2 regions of the Sphingobium yanoikuyae genome follow, and region 2 is predicted to be linked to the other one. Evidence: riboswitches for the same ligand, from Rfam matches in the RefSeq annotation. Region 2 holds a riboswitch; the other holds the start of a gene.
The links. A riboswitch is a leader RNA that binds a small molecule or an ion and turns the genes downstream of it on or off. The one in region 2 is predicted to bind thiamine pyrophosphate.
Positions count from the first base shown of each region.

Region 1: another riboswitch for thiamine pyrophosphate. It lies ahead of HH800_RS00750 (TonB-dependent receptor); the one in region 2 lies ahead of thiC (phosphomethylpyrimidine synthase ThiC).

Region 1 covers NZ_CP053021.1:145,490-148,901, reverse strand. Annotated here, with positions in the region: gene HH800_RS00750 (TonB-dependent receptor) at 1-2,015, opposite strand, end outside; TPP riboswitch at 2,045-2,154, opposite strand; gene HH800_RS00745 (glutathione S-transferase family protein) at 2,238-2,912, shown strand; gene HH800_RS00740 (hypothetical protein) at 2,917-3,412, shown strand, end outside.
Region 2 covers NZ_CP053021.1:4,608,404-4,611,815, forward strand. Annotated here, with positions in the region: gene HH800_RS22220 (prolyl oligopeptidase family serine peptidase) at 1-1,439, opposite strand, end outside; gene HH800_RS22225 (hypothetical protein) at 1,460-1,744, opposite strand; TPP riboswitch at 1,854-1,961, shown strand; gene thiC (phosphomethylpyrimidine synthase ThiC) at 2,017-3,412, shown strand, end outside.

The sequences.
Region 1 (3,412 bases), 770 kb from region 2:
TGGCGGCCGACATATTTGAGCGCGCTGCTGCCGAACAGCCGGCCGTCATCATAGGTGCTGCCCAGCGCGAACTGGAAGCTGGGGGCCGACACCGCCCGCTTACCCCTGGTCGGCAGATAATCGCCGTTGATCGCCAGATCGTCGTTCAGCCGCGTGTGCAGATATTCGGCCGAGGCATAGATGCTCATCCCCTTGGCCGGGCGATAGTCGATCTCGCCATCCAGGCCATAGCTGCTCTGGCTGCCGGCGTTGATGGTCGAATTGACCAGCGCGCCGCCGCTGTCGATCACCGTCGCCACCTGGCGGTTGCGGAAATGATAATGGAAACCGGTCAGCGAGAAGGACAGGCTGGGGCCGATATAGCGATAGCCCAGTTCCTGCGAGATCGAATATTCATTCTTCAGGCCGTCGGTGCCCTGGCTCACCAGTTCGCCGCCATAATAGCTGTTGTAGAGCGCGAACTCGTTGGGCGTGCGGAAATTGGTGGTAATGTTGGCGAACAGCTGCTGCCGGTCGTCCAGCTGATAATGGATCGCCGCCCGCGGCAGCGCGGCAAAGCTGTCGATCCGCACCGTCGACTGCGGACCGGGCAAATAGTTGCGGCCGTTGCGCAGCAGGTTGACGCCCTTGAAGCCGATGTCGATGCCAAGCTTGGGCGTCACCGCAATGCTGTCGGACAGGAAGAAGCCCTTGGTGACCGTCTCCGTGCGCTGATTTTCATAGGCCAGCAGGCGCCCGTCGGCGGTGCGGATCGCCTTGTCCTGATAGCCCCACTGGTTGACCGGCCGGCCATCGGCATCGATCGACGTATAGGATTGCGTCACCCGGTCCGTGCCATAGTCGAACCACAGGCCAGCCACGATCCGATGCGCGCCGGCCTGCAGCGTCAGCTTGCTGACGTCGCCGACGCGGAACTGCTTGCCGGTCCAGTTGCCCATCACCGTAGCGACGCCATCCACCGCGCCGGGCAGGTCGATCGGCTGGGTCAGTTCCTCGGTGCCCAGATAATTGCCGGTGGTGGTCAGCTGCGTGCCATAGGGCGAATTGCCATGCCCCATCTGCAGATAGGCGCTGCTGTCGAAGCTCAGCGTGTCGCTGAGCTTGAGATGCACCGGCGCCGCGACGTAGAAATTGCGGAACGGCGCGCGATAGAGGCGCCAGTAGTTGGTATTCCCCTCGCTATAGGTCTCGTCGAAATTATAGCCACGGCCAGAGGCTTCCCAGTCCGCCTTGCTCGGGCTGGGATAGGTCGATGTCTTGGCGTCGTTGAAGGAAAAGGCGATGCTCGCCCGGTTACCCTCGCCCCATTCGTTCAGCAGCTTCGCGTCGATATGCTGGCGCTGGTCATGCCCCGCCCCGCGCCAGTTGTCGGCGCGGTTGTTGGAATAGGAAATAAAGGCCTTCAGCCCGGTCGATCCGATCCGTCCCGTGTCGATCCGCGCAAAGACGCGCCGCTCGTCATAGGAACCGACCGACAGGTTGACGAGGCCGCCCGCCTCGGCCCTGGGATCATCCAGCGTCAGCGACAACAGGCCGCCGGCCGCCGCGACCACCGGCGAGTCAATATCTGCCGCGCCCTGCGCCAGCATCACCTGGCGCACATTCTCCGCATCGGCAAATTGCGAGGGATAGGCATAATAATAGCCGATGTCGTTCTGCGGCGCGCCTTCCATCAACACGCCGATCTGGTCCTGGCCCAAGCCGCGCAGCGTCAGGCTGGACGATGCCGACAGGCCATAGGGGTCGCTGGACGAGACATTGGCGCCGGGCAGCAGGTTGACCAGCTGGAAGGCGTTGAGCGTCGGCGCCTGCTTGATGATGAAGTCGGTGGAGATCGCGCTGACCGCCTTGGGCGCGCTCTGATCGGGCAACAGGCCTTCGGGGTCGGGATGGCCGACGACCTGGATATTGGTCGACTGGTCCAGCTCATCCTCCGCCATCGCGGGCGATGCAATCATCAACAGGGCCAGCGTCAGGCAGGCGCTTCCAACATGGGGCAATCGGGCAGTCTTCATCTCACGTCCACTCCACAGGAGGGACGACGGACCTGCCGCCTTGCCCTCCCTACGCCGGTATCAGCCGGATCAGGTTCAGCGGGTCGTGGTCTGCTGACCACCTCTCAGCCGCGCATGAGCGGCCCCCCGGGGATGCCCGCCCCTTAGGCGGTTCGACGCGAAGTGGAAAGCCCTCTCTATCGGCTCTCGACTTATCGAAGCCCGCCCGGCTAAGACATGGCCATGATGAAGCTGTTCATTGGCAACAAGGCCTATTCGAGCTGGTCGCTGCGCGGCTGGCTGGCGTGCAAGCTCTCCGGCCTTCCCTTCGAGGAAGTGGTCGTCCCCCTCTATGACGAGGAGTGGGAAAAGCGTCGCGAGGGCGATGAGTTCGCCCCCTCCTCCGGCAAGGTGCCGATCCTGTGGGATGGCGACGACATCGTCGTGTGGGACAGCCTGGCCATCGTCGAATATCTCAATGAAAAGGCCGAGGGCGACCAGTTCTGGCCGACCGATCCGGGTGCCCGCGCCATGGCCCGCTCGATGGCGGCAGAAATGCACAGCAGCTTCGCCGCGCTCCGCCGCGAGCACAGCATGAACATCCGCCAGATCTATGACCCGGTCCCGCCGTCGGAGGCCGTTGCTCACGACATCAGCCGGATCATGCAGCTCTGGGCCCAGGCCCGCGCCCGCTATGGTGGCGAGGGCGACTTCCTGTTCGGCGAGTTCGGCGCCGTCGACCTGATGTTCGCGCCCGTCGTGACCCGCTTCATCACCTATCAGCTGCCCGTCGCCCGCTTTGCCGAAGCCTATATGCGCGCGATCATCGCCCATCCTTGGATGCAGGAATGGATCGGCGAGGCGCAGGCCGAGGAATGGGTGATCGACAAGTTCGAAGTCCCGCCCCAGACGGCCTGACCCGATGAGCGACAGCCCCGAAGCCAAGCAGGAGACCCGCAAGGAGGAAGCCGCCCGCATCCGCAGGCGCTGGATCACGCTGGGCGAATTGCTGGCGGTGGCGGCGGTGCTGATCTCCGCCCTCACCCTCTATCTCAACTGGGCCGACAAGAAGGACGAGCGCGCCAGCAAGGCCGCCGAAAGCAGCAAGGCCTCCGCCCGCGCCGCCCGGCTGGTGCTCAACGCTTCGGCCGATGGCGACAGCCGCCTGACGCTCAAGCCCACTGATTCCGATCAGCTGGTGCAGAGCCAGACCATCCATTTCCCCAGGGCGCTCGGCATCGCCCCGGTCGACACGACCGGCGAACCGCGGATCGAGGCCGGCTGGTTCGAGGATGCGCTGAAAAAGGCGCGCAATGCCGCCAAGCTGCCCGACGACAGCATCGGCGACGAGAAACTGCCGGTGACCATCGTCACCCAGTTCGTCGTCAATGGCGACACCCACAGCGATTCCGCCGTCT
Region 2 (3,412 bases):
ACCTCGAAGCCGCCATAGGCGGTCATGATCGTCGGCGTGCTGCCGTCGGGCGTCATCCCCTTCTTGTGGACGATGAAATAGGGAATTTTGGTCCCGTCGCTCGATCGGGCTTCAAACTGCTCGACCACCAGCCCCGCCGCGTCGAAGCGCGCCGGCATCGCCTTCACCTGCACCGGTTTCGGGTCGGCCGCATCCATCGCCCATAATGTCGTCGGCGCCAGGAATCCCGCGACGCTCAGATAGACCTGGTCGCTCTTGTCGGATGCGGCGACCGTGCTGATCGTCGCATTGTCGGGCAGGTCGACCGGCTGCGCGCTCCATCCCTTTGCCCCGCGTGCATAGACACGCACCCGCCCGCGCACATTGTCGTTGAGGCTCAGCACGACCCGATTCTGCGTCGCCACCACCCCGTCGATCGACTGGCGCGGCGTCGGCGCGAACAGGATTTCGGGCGTCAGCACGCCGCCATCCTGCAACGCTTTCAGCGCCACGCTCGCCAGCGCGCCCGCCGGCACGGTCACGCCGCCGCTGGCCCATTCCTCGCTGGTCTGGATCAGCACCTGCCCGTCGACCATGCCCTGCAACTGGCTTTTGGCCGGCAGCGCCAGCCGCTTCGTCCCCTGCGCCGTCAGCAACCAGGTCTCGTTGCCGAAGAAGGTGACGCCGCGAAACAGGAAGGCCGCCCTGTTGCCCTGTCCGTCGCTCAGCAGGATCGGCATCGACATCAGCTGGTCTCTCGCCGCGCCACGGAACACTTCCTGCGCCTGATCCAGTGTCTGCCCGCGCTTCAGCGTCTTGATGACGAAGGGATAGCCCGACTTGGTCAGGTTTTCCGCGCCCCAGTCGCGCGACAGCAGCAGGCTGTCCTTGTCCAGCCACACTGCATTCTGCTTGGCATTGGGAATGTCGAACCCGCCCGGCACGAACCTGCCGTCGACCAGGTCGAACTCGCGCAGCCGCACCGCATCCTCGCCACCATCCGACAGCGCCAGCAGCGCAATCCGCTCCTCGGGGTCGAGGATGGTCGCGCCCTTCCACACCCATTTCTTGCCCTCGGCCCTGGACAGCGCATCCAGGTCCAGCACGGTCGTCCAGCTCGGCGACGCCGACGCATAATCAGCCTCGGACGTGTATCGCCACACGCCCTGCGGATGGTCGGCATCGCGCCAGAAATTATAGATGCGGCCATGGATCAGCATCGGCATCGCGATCCGGTCCTTGGCCGATGCGATCGCCAGCGCATCCTTAAAATAGCCGGCATAGCGCGGATCGCCTTGCAGCGTGGCGACGGTCGCCTTGTTCTCCGCCTCCACCCACTGCATCGCGCGCGGCCCGGTCCAGTCCTCCAGCCAGACGAACGGATCGTTGGCCGGAGCAGGGGCGGGCGCGCCAGCGCCGGTCAGCAAGGCAGCAGAAACCATCGTCAAAAACCTCTTCATTGCGCCCCCCTTTGTTGTCCTCAATCCCGCGCGAGCTGGCCCTTCAGATAGCGCCGTCGCAACACCGCCCCCGCCACCAGCAAGGGTAGCGCCGCAGCGCAGGCGATCAGCCCCAGCAGCATCGGCGACCAGCCCATCAGGCTGTGGATGCCAAAGGCCGACGGCAGGATCAGCAGCAGCGCGCCCAGCGTCAGCAGCCACAGCCCCCAGCGCCGCGGCCGCACCGCCACCATCCGCATCTCGTGCCGCAACGCCTTGCGTCGAGCCTTCTCGGAATCGGGATGGGGTGGGGCGCTGTTCCGCACGATCGGCCTCTTGCTGGATATCCTTCCAATTATGGTCTCCATCGCCCCGGCGCAAGGCGATCGGCTCGCGAAGGGCTTCCCCTGCCGCCGCGCTTGCGCTATCCATTGCCCATATCCCCGGGGGACCGTCCGCAGACGGTTGAGAGGCGGCTTTGTGGCCGCGACCCGCTGAACCTGATCCAGTTGACACTGGCGTAGGGAGGGAAGCGCGTCGTGCCACTCGTCCCGTGACACCGCCCGCACTCTCTTTCCGCCTCAAGGAGAGAGAAGTTATGGCAGACGTCCCCGCCCGCACCGAAATGCGCGTCACCACCGGGCCCATTCGCGGCTCGAAGAAGATTCATGTCGGCCCGCGCAAGGTCGCCATGCGCGAGATTCATCTGGAACCGGGCAGCGGCGAGCCGCCAGTCCGCGTCTATGACACGTCCGGCCCCTATACCGATCCCGACGCGCATATCGACATCATGGCCGGCCTCCAGCAGCTGCGCCGCGACTGGATCCGCGAGCGCGGCGATGTCGAGGAATATGACGCGCGCGAGATCCGACCGGAGGATAATGGCCTCAAAGGCCCCGATCGCTCGGGCGGCGTCCAGCCTTTCCCCAATGTCGTCAAGCGCCCGCTGCGCGCCAAGCCCGGCATGAACGTCTCCCAGATGCACTATGCCCGTCGCGGCATCATCACCCCGGAAATGGAATATGTGGCGGAACGCGAAAATCTGGGCCGTGCCCGCCTCGCCGAATATGTCCGCGACGGCGAAAGCTGGGGCGCCTCGATCCCCGACTATGTGACGCCGGAATTCGTCCGCGATGAAGTCGCCCGCGGCCGCGCGATCATCCCGTCCAACATCAATCACCCGGAATCCGAGCCGATGGCGATCGGCCGCAATTTCCTGGTGAAGATCAACGCCAATATCGGCAATTCGGCCGTCGCCTCCGACGTCGCCTCCGAAGTCGACAAGCTGGTCTGGTCGATCCGCTGGGGCGCCGACACGGTGATGGACCTCTCCACCGGCCGCAACATCCATGACACGCGCGAATGGATCATCCGCAACTCGCCCGTGCCGATCGGCACCGTCCCCATCTATCAGGCGCTCGAAAAGGTCGGCGGCATCGCCGAGGACCTGACCTGGGACATTTTCCGCGATACCCTCATCGAACAGGCCGAACAGGGCGTCGACTATTTCACCATCCATGCGGGCGTCCGCCTCGCCTATATCCCGATGGCGGCCAGGCGCGTCACCGGCATCGTCTCGCGCGGCGGCTCGATCATGGCGAAATGGTGCCTCGCGCACCACAAGGAGAGCTTCCTCTACGAGCATTTCGACGAGATCACGGAGATCATGAAGGCCTATGACATCGCCTATTCGCTGGGTGACGGCCTGCGCCCCGGTTCGATCGCCGACGCAAATGACGAAGCGCAATTCTCCGAACTCTACACGCTGGGCGAACTGACCCACCGCGCCTGGAAACAGGATGTGCAGGTGATGATCGAAGGGCCGGGTCATGTGCCCATGCACAAGATCAAGGAGAATATGGAAAAGCAGCTCCAGGTCTGTGGCGAAGCGCCCTTCTATACGCTCGGGCCGCTCACCACCGACATCGCGCCGGGTTACGACCATATCACTTCAGGGATCGGCGCGGCGCAGATCGGCTGGTATGGCACGGCGA